Regions from separate parts of the Paenibacillus sp. SER-28 genome, predicted to be linked through region 2. Evidence: predicted binding sites of a transcription regulator. Region 2 holds the regulator's gene; each other region holds the start of a gene.

Region 1 (6,974 bases), on a different contig from region 2:
AATATAATGACCAGATACTATCGCCTCTGTAAGAGGACCTCTTTTGGGATGAGGATTGATATTTTCAACGGCATAAAGCTCATTCTCCGAAGTGCGGAAAACAGCAATTTCAGCACCTTTGATATGGATGGTACGCCCTATTCTGATCGGAAAATCCTTACTGTGACCGACAACAAGCCATTCGGCATTTTTGATCATTTGCTTGATCGCTCCCTTCCTCAGGCATTTTAGATACAATTACACAATAGACGGAGTGACAACCTCAAATAGATTTTTGCGAGTATCCTCATCATTGATGATCTTTTTCCACGGGTCTTCCACCTGTTGTAGTGCAAATTCGATGCGTTCTACTAAAGCTTGTCGATGATCTGTATCCTGAACGACAGCCTTCTGAATCTCTTCCAGACCGATCCGTTCCACCCACTCCGACGTGCGCTCCAGGTATTGTCCTGTTTCCCGGTAGAGTTGCATTACGCTACCTACAATATCAATCAACTCGGCATCGGTTTTCACTTTACAGAGTGAATCAGCCAACCGTGCTTTAATACCGCCATTACCACCGATAAAGATCTCCCAGCCCCCATCGTTGCCTACGATCCCGATATCTTTGGTACATGATTCCGCACAGTTGCGTGGACACCCATTAACCGCTAATTTGAATTTTGCTGGGAAATCCAATCGTTCGAATTTCCGTTCCAGCACTTCTCCCATTCCCATCGAGTCCTGTGTACCAAACCGGCAAAATTGCGATCCAACACAGGTTTTAACTGTACGAAGCGACTTCGCGTACGCATATCCCGACGGCATATCGAGTTCTTCCCATACTTTAGGCAGATCCTCTTTACGGACACCGATCAAATCCAACCGCTGTCCTCCTGTTACTTTAACGACCTTAACGTTGTATTTAAGAGAAACATCTGCTATCTTCTTCAAATCTTCTGGAGTCGTTACACCGCCGTACATTCTAGGAACAACTGTAAACGTTCCATCCTTTTGAATGTTTGCGTGCAATCGCTCATTTACAAAACGGGAATCTCCCTCATTTTCATAGGTATCCGGGTTAATCATTCCCAAATAGTAATTCAGCGCCGGGCGGCATTTGGAGCATCCTTCATCATTATGCCAACCCAGTACATTCATAACTTCACGCGTTGTTGTCAGCCCTTTGGTTTTGATCGCTTCCACAATCTCGTCCCGACTCAATGATGTGCAACCACATATTCCTTGCTTGGCTGACGTCTTGAAGCTGTCTCCAAGAACATATTGTAAAATTTGCTCAACGACAGGCTTACATCCTCCACAGGAACGCGTTGCTCCGGTGCATGCCTTAATTTCATCGACTGTGGTCAGTCCATTATCATTAATTGCATCCACAATCGCCTTTTTAGTCACACCGTTACAGCCGCAGACAATTTCATCATCCGCCATCGTTTCAGCGGATAATGTTTTCGCCCCGTGATTGCTACATCCAGTACCCATGATCTGTCCATATATCTCATCTGTCATCTGCGTTTGCTGACGCACATATTTTTGAAGACTAGCAGATTCACTCACATCGCCAAACAGTACAGTTCCAACAATCTTATTTTCACGAAGCAGCACTTTTTTGTATGTGCGCTTCCACTCATCCTTTGCAACAATCACCGTATGTTCAGGCTGGGTTATGAATTCGCCAGCTGAGAAAACGTCCACCCCTGAAATTTTGAGCTTGGTGGAAACTACCGATCCCATATAACCTTCAGTATCCACACCTGCCAAATGTTTGGCAATGACACTTCCCTGCTCAAACAGCGGAGCTACCAGACCATAACAGATTCCGCGATGTTCAACACATTCCCCTACGGCGTATACATCCGGTACGGAGGTTCTCATCAAATCATCGACTACGATACCACGGTTCGTTTCCATACCACTTTGCACAGCCACCTGAATATTAGGCTTGATCCCGACGGCCATAACGACCAAATCCGCTTCTAGCTCGCTTCCGTCTGAAAACCGCAGCCCTTGTACCCGATCTTGACCGTACACCTCCGCAGTTTGCATTTGCATAGCAAACTTGATTCCCTGGCGTTCTAGTTCTGCTTTCAGCATCGCAGAGGCTTCCCGGTCCAGCTGGCGTTCCATCAAATCCTCCATTAAATGAACGACCGTAACATCCATTCCCAGGTTGACCAAGCCTTTAGCTGCTTCCAGCCCTAACAGACCTCCACCAATGACAGCTGCCTTTTTAAAGGTCTTCGCTGCCTCAAGCATTGCCGAGCAATCGGCGATATCTCGGAAACCGATGACACCCGGTAATTCTTTACCCGGAATAGGTAGAATAAATGATTGTGAGCCAGTAGCTACCAAAGCTACATCGTAATCAATTTCCAGTCCGTCTTCGGTGTGAATCTTCTTGTTCTCACCGTCGATGCTTTTCACCATTTTTCCTGTATACAAAGTAATCCCTTGATCCGCATACCATTGCAAATCGTTCAGTATGATATCATCAATCGTTTTACTGCCTTCCAACACATAAGAGAGCATGATCCTGTTATAGTTCGGATGCGGCTCATTTCCCAGGACCGTAATTTCATACTTATCTGTTAATTTTAAAATTTGTTCGACCGTATTGATACCAGCCATCCCGTTCCCTATAACCACAAGTTTCTGTTTACTGTTTATCATATACCGGTTCCTCCATTCATTCGACGATACTCCCTATCCGACGACATCTCCTACGTTCCTATGAATATTGCTTATGCTTCTATTCTAATACAGCAGACAGAGCTATATGTGATTACAGTCACAATATAGTTCAAATTAAGAATGTTTAGGGATTTCCCTATTCTATTTCAAGGGATAAAGGTAAGAGCCCGAAATCAAATTTCACAATATTAAATACATCACTTGCCCAATTCATCGAACGAATCTTTCCATTTCATGTGTAATTACAACCTTTATAAGGAATACTTTAGGAACAACTTGTATCTTAAGGAAACATGAATTGAATCGTATGGAGGTGATCATCATGTGGTCTAAAATTATTTCTTATATTCCAAGCTGGAGTACACTCTTTCAAGCAGGCCTCGCGTTGGTTATTCCTTTAGGAATTTATTATATAAACACATCGATTTATTCGTTTGTCGGCAGTAAGGGGGCAAAATCCAAACATTCTTCTGATCGTCCGCTTTCCGACGAACATAACGAAGGCGATGCTGATCAACAGCATGAACCAAGCTCCAAAATTACAGGGAATTATGATTCCGACTTAAAGTCGATCCGAGAGGCTATAGGCGAAAATAGTGATGTGCATTTTCGTGAGTTTGTAGTAAAGAAATATCATGCTCGGTCCGTGTTAGTCTTCATAGAAGGTATGCAGGATGAAAAGCTTATGAGCAAGCAGGTATTGGAGGTCTTGATGTTCGAGGGCCAGCAAGACCCACAGCGCCCACAGGAACAGCAGGAAAGTATAAGTAACTCCTTTATAAAAGAAAACTTGATGCCACTTACGCAAATTAGTGAAGTTGCTGATATGGAGGACCTGCAGGAGTCTATACTTTTAGGCCATACTGCTTTATTAATTGAAGGAATGAAGGGAGCACTGCTGGTGGGCTCGCCCAATGGCGCCATTCGCTCCGTCAATGAACCAACCTCTGAAGCATTACTTCGGGGTCCCCGCATTGGTTTTACGGAGGTATTAAGTGAAAATACTTCGATGCTTCGACGCCAAGGCTTAAACAAAAGTCTGGAAATGAAAAAATTTCAAGTGGGAAGCCGAATCAAAAAAGACCTGGTTGTCGCGTATATAAAGGATATTGTGAATCCAGATCTCCTCGAAGAAGTAACCCGCAGAATTTCAAAGATAGATATGGATTTTTTGGCTGAATCCGGTTATGTGGAACAACTTATTGAAGACAATTATTTAAGTCCGTTCCAGCAGGCTCACAACACAGAGCGTCCCGACCGTGTCATTAATGCTTTGTTGGAAGGAAGAATAGCTATTTTGCTGGATGGGACTCCCTTTGCACTTATTGTTCCGGTGACCTTCAGTATGCTGCTTCAATCACCTGAAGACTATTATGAGCGCTGGATTCCAGGTTCACTTTTACGTCTTCTGCGATTTTTTGGAGCTTTCATAGCGCTGATGGGTCCTGCTTTGTATATCTCTTTTATATCGTTTCATCCCGGTTTGATTCCGACCAAGCTGGTCATTAGCATCATTCAGACTCGTCAAGGCGTCCCTTTTCCATCCGTCATTGAAGTTATGATTCTGGAAATTTCGATCGAAATCCTGCGGGAAGCCGGCATTCGCTTGCCCAAACCCATTGGTCCTGCGATGGGCATTGTGGGAGGCTTGGTTATCGGCGACGCTGCTGTCAATGCGGGTATTGTTAGCCCCTTCCTGGTGATTGTGGTTGCGGTTACTGCCATTTCTTCGTTTTCGATACCGACATACAGTGCGGGCATTACCTTGCGTCTTTTGCGTTTCGTCGGCATGTTCTTTGCGGCAATCCTGGGTATGCTCGGAACCATATTGTTCTTTCTGTTAATTTGTATCCATCTGACGAAGTTGAAAAGCTTTGGTGTACCGTATGTAACTCCCTTTTCCCCCATGCGACCAAGCGATTGGAAGGATGTGTACATCCGGGCTCCTATATCTCTGATGAAACGAAGACCTGTTATGATGAAAACGCAGCAACGCAAGCGTAGACCATGACGCCAAGACGAAGGAGGAGCTATGGTGTTTAGACGCTCTGATGACAAGATTACAACTAAGCAGGCGGCTGTATTTCTGACCAACACCGTATTGGGCGCAGGGATTTTGACACTGCCGAGAGGTGTAACTGAAAAGGTACAGACTCCTGATGCATGGCTTTCTGTCCTTCTCGGTGGATGTATTGTCATATTCGTCGTCTGGCTCATGGTGAAATTAAGTCAACAGTTTCCTGAAAACACCATATATCAATACTCCAGAAGAATTGTAGGCACTATTCCGGGAGGATTCTTAAGCGTGCTATTAATTATATACTTTATAATCATCGCCGGCTTTGAAATCCGTGTGTTAGCTGAAGTTACGATTTTTTTTCTACTCGAAGGCACACCCATCTGGGCGATTGTGATTCCATTTATCTGGGTAGGGAGTTATTTGGTTTTTGGAGGCATTAATCCTATCGCGCGACTGTACCAGATTGTACTTCCTATCAGCCTCTTCTTTCTGCTTTTCTGTTTTCTCTTTAGCTTAAGGATTTTTGAGATTGATCATCTTCGCCCTGTACTGAGTGAGGGGATTTTACCTGTCATCAAGGGGCTGAAATCAACTATCCTTGTTTTCAGTGGATGTGAAGTCGTCATGACACTGGTCGCTTTTATGCAGCACCCTGAGAAAGCATTTAAGGCCATGGTAGTGGGGATCAGTATCCCTTTAATTTTGTACTTTTTGACCGTAGTTATGGTGATCGGCGGGCTATCGGTAGATTCCACTGTGACAAGTACTTGGCCTACCATCAATTTGATGCGCAGTTTTGAAATCCCCGGATTTCTTTTTGAACGGCTTGAGTTTCCACTGCTAGTGATCTGGATGATGCAAATGTTTTGTAATTCCTGCAGTTTTTTCTTCAATGCATCCTTAGGTGTTTCACAGGTGTTTGGTTTTAAATATCGTTATGCGGTTTTCGGTTTAATCCCGATAATCTTTATCTCCACAATGACTCCTGTTCGTATGATGGAAGTGTTTAGCCTGGGCGATGCGATCGGATATATGGGAATCCTATTATTTATTTTGATTCCGGTTTTTCTCTCCATTGTGTTCATGATCAGGAAGAAGGGAATGAAGCAAAATGTGTAGACGACCTATCCTATCTGTACTGCTTGCCTTTATTCTTCTGGTGACTCAAGTCGGTTGTTGGAGCAGCAAAGAAGTAGAGGAACTTAGCATATATACAGGACTTTCTCTGGATCAGGGGGAGCTCACTCCATTGGAACAGGATCTGGAGAAGAAAGGCAGCCGTTACTTCAAGAAAAATAAAATTACGGCCAGCGTACAAATCGTCCCCAAAAAATCATCTGGAAGCCCAAACCAACAAGGCGGAGGAGGGGGACAAGAGCCAAACTATAACAACATAACTGGCACAGGAGATTCTTTGCTTGAAATCTTCCGCCAACTCTCTCTCCGTTTGGATCGCCCCGTTATTGGCCACCATCTAAAGGTCATGGTGGTTTCCACCGAACTGGCAAAACAACAGACGATGCAGCAATTAATGGATTTTGTGCTTCGTGATAATGATATTCGCCCGAGTTGTTTGGTCTTTTTAAGCAAGGGACGAGCAGCTAGTACTTTAGTTACCAAATATAAAGAAGAAGTCCCATCCATTCATATTCTGTATATGCTTCGTAACCATTTCAGAACCAGCAAGGTAATGAGGGGGGTCAATTTGTCTGAATTGGATGGGATGATGCATTCCAAAAAAAGCTATATATTACAAAACATCACTGAATCCGATGGGGAATTAGAATTTTCAGGGGCTGGCATTATTAAAGGAGATACCGGTCACTGGATAGGCAGTTTGGACCAACAAGACGTGGAGAGTATTGGATGGATTACAGGTGATGTTAAGGGTGGGGCTGTCAAAACGTATGACAAGCGGAATGAAGCCATAACTTACGAAATCAAATCGGTAAAAAGCAAAATAACAACCAAGGTGACCGAGGGCAACGATATCTCGTTCCACGTAAAAATTGAATCTAAAGGACGTCTAATCGAAAACTGGGATGATAAAGCGGACCCGACTGAGACACAAAACATGAAGGAGGCTGAGAAAGAGTTTGAAGAACAAGTAACTCGCAGGATTAAGTCTGTTATGCACAAATTACAGTCAGAATATAAAGTCGATGTTGCCGGTTTTGGTGATCATTTGCATATCGAGAAACCTCAGGTGTGGAAAAAGGTAAAGGATGATTGGGATTACAAATTCAGCAAAATACCCGTAACCTTC
Region 2 (6,974 bases):
ACCGGAAGTCATCATCGTATGGACGATATTCAGCGCCTGCTCAAAATCATTACTTGAGCCGGTACTGCGACCGCCATAGTACATTTCTTCCGCCGTAGCCCCTGCGAGTGAGATCATGATCTGCTCCTCCAGGAACTGCTTGGTGTATAAATAATGCTCTTGCTGTGGATTGTGGCGCACATAGCCAAGCGCTTTCCCACGTGGGCTAAGTGCTACCTGGCTTACGCTACCGGGACGAACAATTTCGGCCATAATAGCATGTCCCAGTTCATGAATCGCTACACGTTTTTTCTCTTCCAACGTCGATTCTCGATCTGTCTTTTCACCCATCATTACTTTGTCAATTGCCATCGACAGATGCTTCTGCGCAATCATTTTCTGATCCTGTCTCATCGCATAGATTGCCGCTTCATTCATCACGCTCTCCAGCTGTGCGCCGGAAAACCCGTAAGATTCCTCAGCAATTTTGTCCAGATTCGCATCTTCCTGAATCGGTTTGTTTTTGGCATGAATTTTAAGAATATGAAGACGGCCCTTCTTGTCAGGCAAATCCACTTGAATATGACGGTCAAAACGTCCTGGACGCGTTAAGGCGCTGTCCAACATTTCTTTACGGTTTGTTGCTGCAATGATCAAAATCCGCGGTGTATCTGCCGAATAAATGCCATCCATTTCTGTCAGCAACTGATTCAAAGTCTGATCATATTCTCGTTGCTGTCCACCCTCACGTTTACCACCAATTACGTCGATCTCGTCAATAAAAATAATCGCATTTTCCTTCTTTTCCTTGGCTGCACGAGTACGTGCCTCCCGAAACAACTCACGGACACGACCCGCGCCAACACCAACGTACATTTCAACAAATTCACTACCTGAGGCTGCAACAAATACAGAATTAGTATAGTGTGCGGCTGCTTTCGCCATCAGTGTTTTCCCTGTTCCCGGAGGGCCTGTGAGTAGAACGCCTTTTAATGGACGGATACCAAACTTGGAAATTTCATCATGTCGATTCAAAAAGTCCAGGGCCTCACGCAACTCCTGTTTAGCGCTTTCCTGCCCACCGATTTCCTCAAAAGTCAGTTTGTCCGGACCATTTTTTTTGCGTTTACGTTCTTGCCCAGCACCTACGGCCAAGCCACCACGTGCATGCATGAGCATTAACAAGCCGCTGAGCATCACGCCAGCAACTAGAAGAGGGATAATATTCACCCCAATAAAAACGAGAAATATAATAGTCACCGGCACTATGCCGATTAATGTTTCCTTGATCCATCTAGGCATTAGGCCATACCCCCATTTGCTGAGATTGACGTGGCAATACGATAAATTTGGTCGCTTTCCCTTCGCTGAGTCGGATATAGACATTGTTCGAATCCATGTCGGTATCAGCTTTGATACCCGTCTTTTTCTTTTTCATCTGCTCAACTGTAGATGAAATTTGAGTATACTTTTTATTTTCCATCGCTTCGGCTACAGGAAACATAGCCTCAGACCACCATTGATTCAGTGCTGAATTGGAACGATCTTCAATATCCAGCTTAATGGTACGGCTGCCAATGATGGTTTGTCCTTTTTGCTTAACCACATCGACTAATCCGGCCACATCCGCCTGCGGTTTGAGATCTAGTTTCAATACAACCTGATCCTGTTTAATATCTATTTGAGCGCTTGTCACGCCTGGATATTGAGAAACCAGTTTTTCCAGAGGGCTTTGCATTGTAACCTGACGGTAAATGAACCATCCCCCAAATAGCAGCAAAGCTGCCAAAACTGCCGCCACAACGATAGGAACTGCACGCAATTTCAAACAACATCCTCCTCTCAAAATGTAAAACCCAGAAGAAACGGGACGAATGTCAACAAACAACCAAATTGCATGATCTTACACCGATCAGCAATTCTTTTTTCTATCATTTTTGTCTATCACTTATAAAATATAGTATATCATAACGTATATCTAATATCGAAGGCAATGTGTGGAGGAGTTGTGATGAGGCAAAATCTTTGGTTAAGGTGGAGGCGAGACGCTGAGCGTAGGATTTGATCTTACGATCGCTGTTGCCATCCGATTTTTCTCGATTATATTCTTAAATCCGGCGGCAATGGCGAACGCTCCTCTTCTCCAAATTCAAATCCTCCACTCCGTGCTGCCCGCCATAAAGATGAATTTGCCCTAGGAGAGAAGATGGATAGGTAAAGATGCTTCACTGGTTTTCAGCCCACTTTACGGCATAGCAAGACTAAAAGACGTAAATACGAATTTCATCGCATTTACGTCTTTTTCTTAAGCTTTCAATTATTTACTAGTCATTCATTCCACATCTGCTAATCCTCAACCAGCTAGTTATTGGGCAAAGTATATTTTACACCCGTCGCTACCCCATCTGAGAAACGATAAAAGCTGTAGTAATGATGACTTCCATCATCGTAAAACAACTGCCACACATATTCGCCATTGAACACACTCGGCTGAAGCCTTACAATTTTTACACCTGGAAGCTGCTGCTGAATTATTGCCGTCATTTTTTGCTCATCGACTCCATTCTTCAGCAGTTCGGTGTGAACACCGCTATTATCTGCGGCAGGTACGTTAGGTTGTCCTTCCACTTTTTGAAAAGGAACCCACACCATTATATTTTCATTCTGTGCATTTTTCCCTTGAACCACCCAATATACCTGATCCCACACAGACTTCCATGTTTGAGTCGTGCTAACCAGACCACCTGATTGCTTGGCCTTAATGATAGCGGCATTTTTCTCAGCCACCTGGTCTTGAGTAACATAGGAATAATACCAGAAAATGCTGACCAGGATCAGTATTACGGCCAAAATGGCGACCGCTATCCACTTTTTCTTATTTTTCAAACCCGTGCTTCCTCTCTAAGGGGATGTGACACCTGAATTAGCGCGACAGCAGCCCTTCAAAGGCGGCTTGTGCCTCATGTTTGATGCGTTCCTCGTCCATAGTCAGGCATTCGCCGTTTTTCACAACCTGACGACCGTCTACCCATACGTGAACCACGTCTTTGGCGCTTGCTGAGTATACCGCATGGGAAATAAGATCTGTACGTGGCAAGAAATGTGCCTGATTCAGATCCAGCGCGATAAAGTCAGCCTTGTTGCCTGCTGCCAACGCTCCTACTTCTTTTAAACCAATTGACTTTGCACCGTATTCTGTTGCCAGACGCAGCGCTTCACTCGCAGGAACTGCCGTAGGGTCACCAGATACACCCTTGTGAATAAGTGCTGCCAGACGCATTTCCTCGAACATATCCAGGTTATTATTACTGGCAGGACCATCCGTTCCGAGAGAAACGGTAACCCCTGCACGCAGCAATTCAGGCACTCTTGCCACACCACTTGCCAGCTTCAAGTTGCTACCTGGGTTGTGCGAAACCGCTACACCACGTTCAGCCAGTAAAGCTATTTCTTCGTCATTCAAATGAACGCCATGGGCAACAAGCGAAGGACGGGAGAAAAAGCCAAGCTTATCCAAGTGTGCAACTGGACGCAAACCGTAGTCACGTACGTTTTGCTCCACTTCGGCGATCGTCTCAGACATGTGCGTATGCAGCGGCAAATCCAGATCATGCGCAGCTTGTACGAATTTTTCAATAAACGCAGGTGGACAGGTGTATGGCGCATGCGGTGACATCATCGTTGTAATACGCCCGTCTGCTTTACCATGCCAGTTACGCGCAAAAGTCACGGCCTCAGCCAGCTTGATTCGCTGTTCTTCCTCCGAACATAGTCCAATTGCTCCACGCATCAGACTTGCACGAATACCTGACTCTTCAGCCACACGAGCCACCTCATCCATATGATCGTACATGTCCAGGAAGGTCGTTGTTCCACCTTTCAGCATTTCCAGCACAGACAACGACGTACCCCAGTACACGTCCGTAGATGTAAACTTGGCTTCCATAGGCCACATTTTTTCCTGAAGCCATACTTGAAGTGCCAAGTCATCTCCATGCCCACGCAGCAGAGACATCGCCGCATGACCATGAGTATTAATCAGACCAGGTAAAAACAAAAGCCCCTTACCATCGATCGCTTCCGTCTCTTCCTCACCCGAAGGCAAAGTCTCGCCAATGTAAGTAATGCGGCTATCTTCCACAATCATAAAACCATGGATTACCCCAGCTTCTGGTCCATTTACGGCAAAAGAGCCGTTTTTAATCATCCATTTATTCACTGTCATATTGTGTTTCTTCCTTTCCGTCCTCCAAATAATAAGCGAGGCTAAGCAAATCAGTTGTAAAGTCTGTGGCATGAATCCGAATGTTGGCCGGTGCCTTGAGAGTAGTCGGTGCAAAGTTCAGGATCGCTCCAATTCCGCTCTCAATAAGCCTGTCAGCCACGTGCTGTGCTTCAAAATCAGGTACGGTAATAATCCCGATTCGAATGTTTTTTTCTCTCACAGTCGCTTCCAGTTCATCCATCGGTTGCACGACCAATGTATTGATCTTGGTCCCTACCTTATCCGGAAACGCATCAAATACCGCTACAATCTTCATATTGTCTTTTAAATAAGCGTTATAATTCGAAAGGGCTTGCCCCAGATTACCCGCTCCGACCAATACTACATTAATTTGCTGATCGATTTTCAGGATATGGCGTATTTTCTCAATTAGATAAGAAACATCATAACCGATACCCTTCCGACCAAAATCTCCAAAATAGGCGAGATCTTTACGGATTTGGGCCGGGTTCAAATCTAGCCTCTGTCCCAACTCTTGAGAAGAGACCGTAGCCACCTCCCGTTTGTGAAGTGCATTCAGATAACGTAAATATACGGGTAACCTCCGTACGACAGCCTCTGAAATTTTATCTGATTTCATACTTGCTCCCCCTAATTGTAACGAACATACTTAGTGTCCGTCCGTTATGCCTCGGTCTCCGGGGCGGATTGGAGCCATTCGGCGATGCGGGGCACCATTTGCTCCGATGGCATATGCTCCATTTTTGGTCCCGGTAACGAGTACAAAAAGTGCTTTCCGTAATAGGATTCGATCACACGCGTATCGTAAACGATAACGACCCCGTGGTCGCTCGCTGTACGAACCAACCGACCAAATCCCTGTTTGAAGCGAATGACCGCTTGTGGTACAGACAGCTTCATAAATGGATTCTTCTTCTGCTGCTGGAGCAGCTCGCTTTTTGCCTCCAGCAACGGGTGATTCGGCGGTTGAAATGGCAAGCGAACAATGGCCAGACAAGTCAGAGCCTTCCCCGGAATATCGACGCCTTCCCAGAAGCTGCTGGTTCCCAGCAATACAGAAGCTTTGGCTTCCTGAAAACGGCGGGTTAGCTTGCTGCGACTCCCACTGTCCACACCTTGTCCCAGCACAGTAATTTCGCTGGATGCTAAGGCCTCTTTGAGCGGCTCATACACTTGCCGGAGCATCCGATAGGAAGTAAACAGAACGAGCATTCTCCCCCGCGTCGCCTGAGCAGTCGCTCCTAGAGAGCTAACGAGCATATCTACAAAGTGTGCATCTCCTACACTGCCCTTCACGCTTGGGAAATCCCGTGGAATGACCAGCAGCACCTGATCCCTGTAATTAAAGGGTGACGGGAGCTGCGAAGTCATCAGCCGCTCTTGATCTGCGGCTTCCTGCAAGCCGAGCTGATCGATCATGTACTGAAACGACTTATCTACCGATAAGGTAGCAGACGTCAGAATAATGCTTCTTTTTTTGTCAAAAAACATTTCTTTCAACTGGCGGCTCACATCGACGGGCACCGCATAAAATTGTAATGATTTACTGCGGAATTGCCCACTCGCTTCGAGCCAGTATACGGTTGTTTCATCATCGAGTCGCATAAAAAAGCGCAAATTTTCTCGAATCCCCGCCAGATCCTTGAGCAGACCCGTGATATCTGTAATAAGGCTATCCGCCGCATAATCGTCATGTTCTTCCTTGACGTCCAGCATCAGCTTGTCACCCTTGCGCAAAATTTCACTCATCGTTACATATAGCTGATTTTCCAAAGCCCCCGCCTGATCCCACTTTGCAGGCTTGGCTGAAGGTTTGAGACGGGAAGAAAACTGTCCTGTTTCACCTGGTGTCGCATCGCTTCGTTCTGGCAACATGCCAAACAGCTTGTCGCTTAGCAGGTCCCAAGTTTCCTTAACCTCTAACACGAGCGGATACATCTGATCGATGGTTGAGGCCCAATCCGTCGACTTCTCGTGCCCCGATTTCGCCAACTGTTGACGAAGTGAAGGCAGTTGTCCATTCTTGCTGTCTTTGAACAGTCGCGTCAGTGTATGCACGAGTGTGAAATATTTCATATGCATACCTAGGTGCTTACCAGCTACTTCCTCCAGGTGATGGGCTTCATCAATCACCAGATGTTCATAGCTCGGCAACAATTGGTGACTAGCTTTGACGTCTGTAAACAACTTAGAGTGATTCGTAATAACAACATCCGCTATCCCTGCTTCATGGCGTGCACGATGATAATAGCATTTGCGGAACCATGGGCAAGAACGACCAAGACAGGACTCTGAATCACTCGCCACCGTTTCCCAGAAATCTCCACCACGGTTGCTCAGATTCAGTTCTTCATCATCACCGGTTTCTGTTAGCGTCAACCAGACGATCATCTGAGCAGCTGTAATTAAATCTTCCTTCGGTGTCGCGAAGTCTCTTCTGTTTATTTTATGTTCAAACTTACGCAGACACAAATAATGTCCCCGACCCTTGAAAATAGCAGCCCGGAACGGAAACGGAATCACCTTGGTCAGCATAGGAATGTCACGCTCGCGTAATTGCTCCTGCAGGTTGATCGTATGTGTACTTACCATAACTCGCTGTCCTTTTTTCACACTGTGATACAGCGATGGGAGCAAATAGCCGAGGGACTTCCCTGTTCCTGTACCTGCTTCGATCAGCAGATGCTTGTCTTCACTCAGTGCCTGATTTACACCCTCAATCATCTGTATCTGCGCCTCGCGCTCCTCA
Region 3 (6,974 bases), on a different contig from region 2:
GTTCTGTGTGAAGTCAATTCATGTACGTACTGGGCCCAAGACAATAAATGTAGCGCTAGCTCCATTTACATCGTAAGCAACAGACCTGAAGACACTCACAAATCCGAAGAAACAGACTGCAAAACCTTCGAAGCCAAGTAAATCTTTGATTTCAAGCCTAGCTTTATAATGAAGGAGCCCATGCCCGGGTTCCTTCTTTCTTATGATATTCTAACAAGAATGATAATTATTATCAAGTCCTTTTTCGGTACAGTAAAGCGCTATTCGATTCACACAATCATTTCTCTGCTCAACGTTTGGTTGCTAAGCTCCATTCATGGAGTAGCCTCCAAAGGAATAGTCATTTCCAGGTCCTTATAATACGTTGCGGGTTGTTACGGGTGTCAATTCAACCTGCTTCACCGTATAGCTGAACGTTCCGCTCCGTTGTGTTTTTTCACGCTTCAGCAAGATTTTGTGATTGGATACATTTTGCGCAAGTATCTGATTGCTCGTGTTCAGTTTGATCTGACCATGCGCTCATTTGTTAGCCCTCCTTTTTTCATTTTTTTGTTGAATCAGCTTTTTACGTAAGGTTGCAGGCTTACTTTATAATGTCACGCCGAAAAGGACCCTGCTGTTCTCTCTAAAACAAAAAAAAGAAGCGTCGCTCTGAACGATTCGCTTCTTTTTTTTGACCTTTTGTAATTGTTCTTGCTTGGTCGGCTTCATTCGTATGTGCTGTGAAATCTCGCCATAATGGTCATTCGTTTTGCGGCTCTGTGCCGCGCAATAGATTCCAGCGCGTTTTGCCTTGCTTAGCGCTTTTTGTGTTTGAGTACGTGCCATACGGCTTCACTCTCCTTCATTGGACTCCTTTTATCATAGCATCCAATAGTCAAATCGTGAATGGTTTGTCTGACTCAAGCATTCTTCAATTCATTAAATGTCTGAAAAAATATCCGGATCGCCACTGGAGGCCGCTACAATAAAAACAATAACTATAAAAATGATAATCAGTGTATAAATCAGTGTACCGATAATACTACATACCAGTCCAGCAATGGCCATACCTCTGCCTTGCTCGCCATGACGGTTAATTTCCTTCAGGGAAAGACTGGATAAAATAATACCCACAATTCCGATAATCAACCCAATATAGGGAATGACAACAGATAAAATCCCGAGCACCATCGAGGCAACAGCTTTACTATTGGTAGGTGGAACTACTGGGGGCGGGTTAAATGGGGCATTATAATCGTTCGTCTCCTGAAAAGGATCGGAAGATCGAGGCTCCTTGTACAAATCACTCATCTGTTAAATTCAACTCCAATACGAAAAATAGCAATTATATAAGTTCTAGGGTACCACAATCTTACAAATCAGGACAGTATTTATTTCGATTTTCTTAATTAGAACGTTAAAAAGAAGAAACATAGCGATATTAGCACTTTTTGAGGTAACTGGGCATACAGTATTTTACCTGTTACAGATCAATTGTGCTCCATGAGAGCATCCTGCCAAGGAGGTCGGAGCTATGCTATATCGTGCAACATCCCACAGAAAGTGCTCGCCTCACAAACGTTTAAATGCAAACACACTTAGGATAATATCCACTGCCATGCTGCCATTTTACAAAGCTATTGCAACCCGACGTGCTTTTGCCGTCCAATGGTCACGAGCTGTCGTTCAGGCGAATTTGGATCGGATGAAATCCCTTCTCTGCTCAGTAGCGCCATTTGCCGCCAAACAAGGCTTAGGCACGAATGGCATCGGCTACTTTATTTCCTTTTTAGCTCAGCCACCGATGCTCTATTATACGAATGGAACGACGATTCCACCGGGGACTGTGCAGTTTACATTTGAGCCGAGAGTTCATCGCGCCATCGCAAAAGCCGTTTTTCCGCTGTATCGCGAATTGGCACGCAATCCATGTTTTGCTTCTGCCTTAGCCAAAGCGATCAACAGACAAGACCAGCGTGCAGTTCATGTCATGATCCGTAGTTTGATTCCATCCTCTGCGCTGAAATCCGTACAAATTGAGGACGATGGCTTTGCCTTGCTTTTTAAGTATCCCTTTAGTAAGTATCCCTATCGCAATCTGCTCTTTCGGGAGTTCACTTAAAAAAGTCTCTACAAGCGTGCCTGCTTGAGTTCTCCAATGAGCTCTTTTCCCAGTTGTATAGCCATATCTGTCAGCACTCGGATCTCGTCCTTGGTTGCATGATCCAAATGTGCCCCGCAGCAAATGACAAAATTGCCCGCAAACTCTTTTCGCAAGCGAACTGCAATTTCTTCGGTAATATAAAATTCCTTGTGATTTTGCAATTGCACAGTTTGAATCGGCTCGAGTCTGGCCCCTGCTGTAATTGTTCCCAAATGGGGCTGATCACCGCCAGAAATGAGTACAATGATATCTTCCCCCATAAAATAAGCATCCAGCACAAGACGGATACGTCCGCTTTCTTTTTGCAAATGAATCATATAATCCTCTCCTGCTAAAAAATATTATTGTGAAACAGTTCACTTTATGAGCATTATTCATTGTATCGCTTCCTGAACGGCTCGACAATTAAAAATGGCCCACAGCAGCCTCTGTATACCATGGCTTGCTGTGGGCCTTCATTGCTATTCTAAAAGAAGCATTTCCTTTCCTACTGGCTGTTAACGGATCGTGATCGTATGCACAGTCTTACCGCTTGCGCCGTCATTATCCGTCACCGTTAGCTCCACGGTATACGTTCCAGCTGTGGTGAATTTATGCTTCACCTTGGAACCGACCGCCGTATCGCCATCGCCAAAATTCCAGCTGTAGCTGACGATTTCACCGTCTACATCACGGGAAGCTTTGGCGTTAAATTGTACATTTTTGTTCTTCTTAGCTGATTCATTAGCCTGAATAATGGCTACTGGCTTTTCATTGGATGTAGGTGGATTCGGATCAGGGTTCTGTCCTCCACCATTGGTTACATACAATCTTCCCGGCGCCTCCGTCTCCACTTCATTTCCCGCTGCATCCCTTACCCGGATCACGATGACTCCGCCTTCCAGGTTCAGAGAAGATGAAGTGAAATAAGTACCTTCATAGTGGCCTGACGAAGTCTCATTTAACGGAATATCGTTGCGGCCCAAAGTGGACAGGTTGAAAGGCAGCTCCACATGGAAGGACGCCTCCAAACCGGATGCACTGTCAAAGGATACCCGTACCGACTGCCCTGGAGTAATACGCACATCCTCAGCAGGGTTAATGTTTTCAAGCTTCGGCAGAGCTGTATCGACATACACCGAGCGCGTAACGGTTGTTTCGTTTTCGGCAAGATCCTTGGCCGTCACCGTAATTTGATTTTCACCTTCGTTGATAAGCAATCGCTTGTTAAAGGTGCCGTCACTTCCAAATTCGGCTGGCTCGCCGTTAATCGTCAAATCGGTGAGGAATTCGTCATACACCGTACCGGTGACGCTCACGACACCCGCATTCGTACGGGCTCCTTCATCTGGCGAAGTCAGGATCAGACCCGGTTTAGTCTGGTCAAGTGTCACGACCACCGGTTCGGAACGATCCGTTATTTTTCCGTATACCGCTGCTTGAACACTTAGCGGATTAGCACCTGGTTGAAGATCAACCGACAAACTGAACTGGCGATCCTTCACCTTCGTTGTGCCAGCCAGCTCCTTACCGTTAAAGAGCTGAATATCGGCTCCTTCTGCCGGAGAAGTTCCTGTTACGGTAATCGTCTCTTCCTGCGTATAGGTAGCCTTCGTAGGAGTCGTAATCGTTGGAGCATTCACCGGATATCTGACGATAGCCCGGATCATGTAGTTCCCCTCCTCCTCAGGTGATTGGCTCCATGTGCCGCTTACACCTTGCCAACTTCGAAGCGCATTGGGACTGCTTTCATCTGTAGCAAGACCCGGCGACTGTGTGCCTACAGCAGACTGTGTATATACGATGTAGAAGTCACCTTGAACCGTCACCGGCTCTGGGAGCTGCACCGTCGTCCATTGTGTCTCATCCCTTACGGCAGTCCCGTCGAATGGACCAGCTAATAATCGTCCAGGTGCTCCTGCCGCACCGGAGGCGTCATAGATAGAATATTGGAATGCCGTTCCTCCCGGATTCGGGAAGGCAGAGTTCCAGAACAAAAGCGATGCTCCTGTCACTTGAGCCACTTCCGACTCAGGCGTCATTCTGACTGCCCATGAATTGCCTGCCGCGTTAAAGGCTCTAGCATTTTCTCCTGTCCCGTCATCGTAGGCAATGCCTCCCTGGAACCCGATGAAAGGTTTCAACGTGACATTCGCTTCCACACTACCGTTCGCAGGAGCAGTAACGGATACACTGTCGCTATAATAATTCTCAGCTGAAATGGACAATGTGTATGTTCCTTCCAGCACGTCCAGCGTAAATTCTCCAGCCTCATTCGTCTCTACCGGAGCAATACGTGCATCCTCCAGCACCAACACTTTCGCTTTTTGGATCGGTTCACCGGATTGCTTGTCGGTAATGACCCCGTGAATCGTACCGTGAGGTACGGCCTGAAGACTAAAGTTTGCTCTGATGACTTTGTTATTCTCAATCGTGACTGCTTTCGTTTGAGGCACATAACCATAGGCTTCAGCCTTCAGCGTATAGTCGCCCGCTACATGAGTGAAGCTGTATTTGCCTGTAGTCGGATCCGTTTTCACCGAACGTCCGGTTTCCAATACCGTAACCGTAGCGCTGGCTGGAAGACTGTCGAGCCCGACACGTCCACTATCCACCGTTGTTTCTACCGGCTTCACTTTCTCCTGGAATTCACTCTTTTCAGTGCTTGTAATTTTGTACAGCGGGAATTGTTCTTCCGCTTTTTCCAGCTTGATATTCGACTCAGGTACGATGTCCTTGGTCACTGTCGCAGCTGGAATACCCAGCACACGGAAATCGTCAATGTACCAGCCGTTCTTGTTCACACTGTTATCCGATTTCAAACGGAAGCGAATTTGAATCTCATTGCCGGTGTAGCTATCCAGATTGTAATAAACTGGAGTCCACTTTTTCCCGTTCGTGTTGTGAGAGAACTTGCCCAGCTCGCTCCACGTGTCGCCATTGTTTTTGGACACTTCCACATAACCGTAATCATAGCCGGCTTCAATTTCAAACCAGTGATTGAAGGTCAGTGTTGCGTTGCGTACAGCCTGCAAATTAATTTTTGGAGAAACCAGCGAAAATTCAGCTCCGTTCTCATAATTGCTATCAAGATCGGTTGCCCACACATTGGGTCTGGACAGTGCGCTCTCTGGTCCTACTTCCTTGGGAATGCCGCGTTCCCATTCATCCTTGGTACCGGAATGAGTCCAGCCATTATCCGAGCTGCCTTCAAAATGATCGCTATACAGCGTATCTGGCACGTCTACTCTCAGAGAAGCCTCATTCGACTTGATTCCTTCATTGCCACTATAATCCTCAGCCGCCACTGCATAATGATAGGTCGCTCCACCGACCGTGATGGTATCTGTGAGTGTCAGTGCTGAGGTTGTACCGATAGAAGTATAATTTTTGCCTGATTGGGTAGAACGATACACCTTGTACTGCTTTACATCATCATCGGAGGAAGCATTCCAGGCCAGTGTGACGTTGCCCACAGTATCTGCTTCAGCAGTCAAATTACTCGGTGCAGCAGGTGCAACGGTGTCTGGCTCCTGAATCGACAGATCGTCAATATACCAGCCATCTTTCACAACCGTATTGTCACTCGTAAAGTTGAACAGGAGGTATACCTTTTGACCCGCGAATGCCCGCAAATCAAGATATTGTGTTTTCCAGCCGTTGCTGGTGCCGGTAAACGATAATACCTGCTCAAACGCATTCTGATTGTTTGTGGTTGCTACGTACACTTTGCCGAAATCAGAATTGTTTTCAAGATCGTACCAATGCTTGAAGCTGACCAGTGCCCCTTTTGAGCTCTCGGTCAGATCAATCGGAGGGGCCATAAAATAACTGTTGGAGTTGGCCTGATATTGGCCTTCGAGATTAGTCGCGATGACCTTTGTACCCGAATGTGCGCTTTTAGGGCCGCTTGTCGGAGTTCCCCATTTCCAAACACTGCCCTGTCCACCGATATTAATACCGGCAATGTCTTTTTCGAAGTCTTGTGTGTAGCCTGGTTTTACGCCTTTTGAGATTTTAACCTTGTATACTTCAGTTTCAAACCCATTATTACCATAATCATTTACACGAATATAGTATTCCAGACCAGCGCTGTCCACCAAAAAAGTCGGGATAGACGCTTGATATGTACCATCTTTGCTGTCGCCGGAGGTCCGTTCCAACGGAATATATACATAGTTTGACGTACCTGCTGTTTTGGCAAATGCCTCAACGGCTGTCACGCCGACATCATCCGTTACATGAGCAGTCAGAGGTATATCAATACCCTCGAATGCCGCTGCGGGCGGTGTATGCTCGAGAACAGGTGCTTCCAGATCGTCGCCACCCGTTACAACTTTACCAGACACGGAGCCCAGACCTTGCATGACCGAACCGACTGCATCCAGCGCATTAATGACACCATGTCCGTAGCCATTATTTGGCGAAGTAGGATATGTGCTGTCCGTGCGCGGTGTAGCTGTGTTCATCAAAATTTCCTCAAGCTGATCTACGGTAAGCGAATGATTCGCTTGCAGCAACAGAGCTGCAAGGCCCGCAACATGAGGTCCCGCCATGGAAGTACCGTTATACCCGCCTTTATAGGCGCCACCAGCGACAGATGACCGGATATTCACACCCGGTGCGGAAACTTCTGGCTTCACCTCACCATAGGGTGATGGTCCTAACAATGAGAAGCTGGCCAGATTATCATTGCTATCCGTGGCTCCAGTAGCAAAGGATTCCGGATAGTTTGCCGGATTGGCTACCGAGGCAGGTCCGCCCGGATTGGAAAGAGAGGTATTACCTGCGGAGAATTCGGGGAAGATTTGAGCATCCCGCCATGCCTGAACCACAGGCCGGAACCATT

The links. The regulator Rex, encoded in region 2, represses fermentation and respiration genes when NADH is low (regulators of the CRP and FNR family bind a similar motif). The targets are predictions, from matches to a motif close to TTGTGAAATATTTCACAA.
Region 1: the regulator Rex is predicted to act here: its motif matches at 2,774-2,791, upstream of nirB (nitrite reductase large subunit NirB).
Region 3: the regulator Rex is predicted to act here: its motif matches at 2,491-2,508, upstream of lpdD (prenylated flavin chaperone LpdD).

The regions. Positions count from the first base shown of each region.
Region 1 is NZ_JBRECM010000003.1:154,254-161,227, forward strand. It holds gene nirD (nitrite reductase small subunit NirD) at 1-198, opposite strand, end outside; gene nirB (nitrite reductase large subunit NirB) at 238-2,667, opposite strand; gene ACUYLD_RS10820 (spore germination protein) at 3,011-4,699, shown strand; gene ACUYLD_RS10825 (GerAB/ArcD/ProY family transporter) at 4,724-5,827, shown strand; gene ACUYLD_RS10830 (Ger(x)C family spore germination protein) at 5,820-6,974, shown strand, end outside.
Region 2 is NZ_JBRECM010000002.1:469,985-476,958, reverse strand. It holds gene ACUYLD_RS07615 (AAA family ATPase) at 1-1,281, opposite strand, end outside; gene ACUYLD_RS07610 (hypothetical protein) at 1,274-1,807, opposite strand; gene ACUYLD_RS07605 (cell wall elongation regulator TseB-like domain-containing protein) at 2,341-2,865, opposite strand; gene ACUYLD_RS07600 (amidohydrolase) at 2,903-4,204, opposite strand; gene ACUYLD_RS07595 (redox-sensing transcriptional repressor Rex) at 4,191-4,844, opposite strand; gene dinG (ATP-dependent DNA helicase DinG) at 4,889-6,974, opposite strand, start outside.
Region 3 is NZ_JBRECM010000006.1:162,053-169,026, reverse strand. It holds gene ACUYLD_RS16350 (DUF1540 domain-containing protein) at 1-141, shown strand, start outside; gene ACUYLD_RS16345 (hypothetical protein) at 589-828, opposite strand; gene ACUYLD_RS16340 (DUF4190 domain-containing protein) at 922-1,293, opposite strand; gene ACUYLD_RS16335 (hypothetical protein) at 1,517-2,104, shown strand; gene lpdD (prenylated flavin chaperone LpdD) at 2,113-2,463, opposite strand; gene ACUYLD_RS16325 (S8 family serine peptidase) at 2,644-6,974, opposite strand, start outside.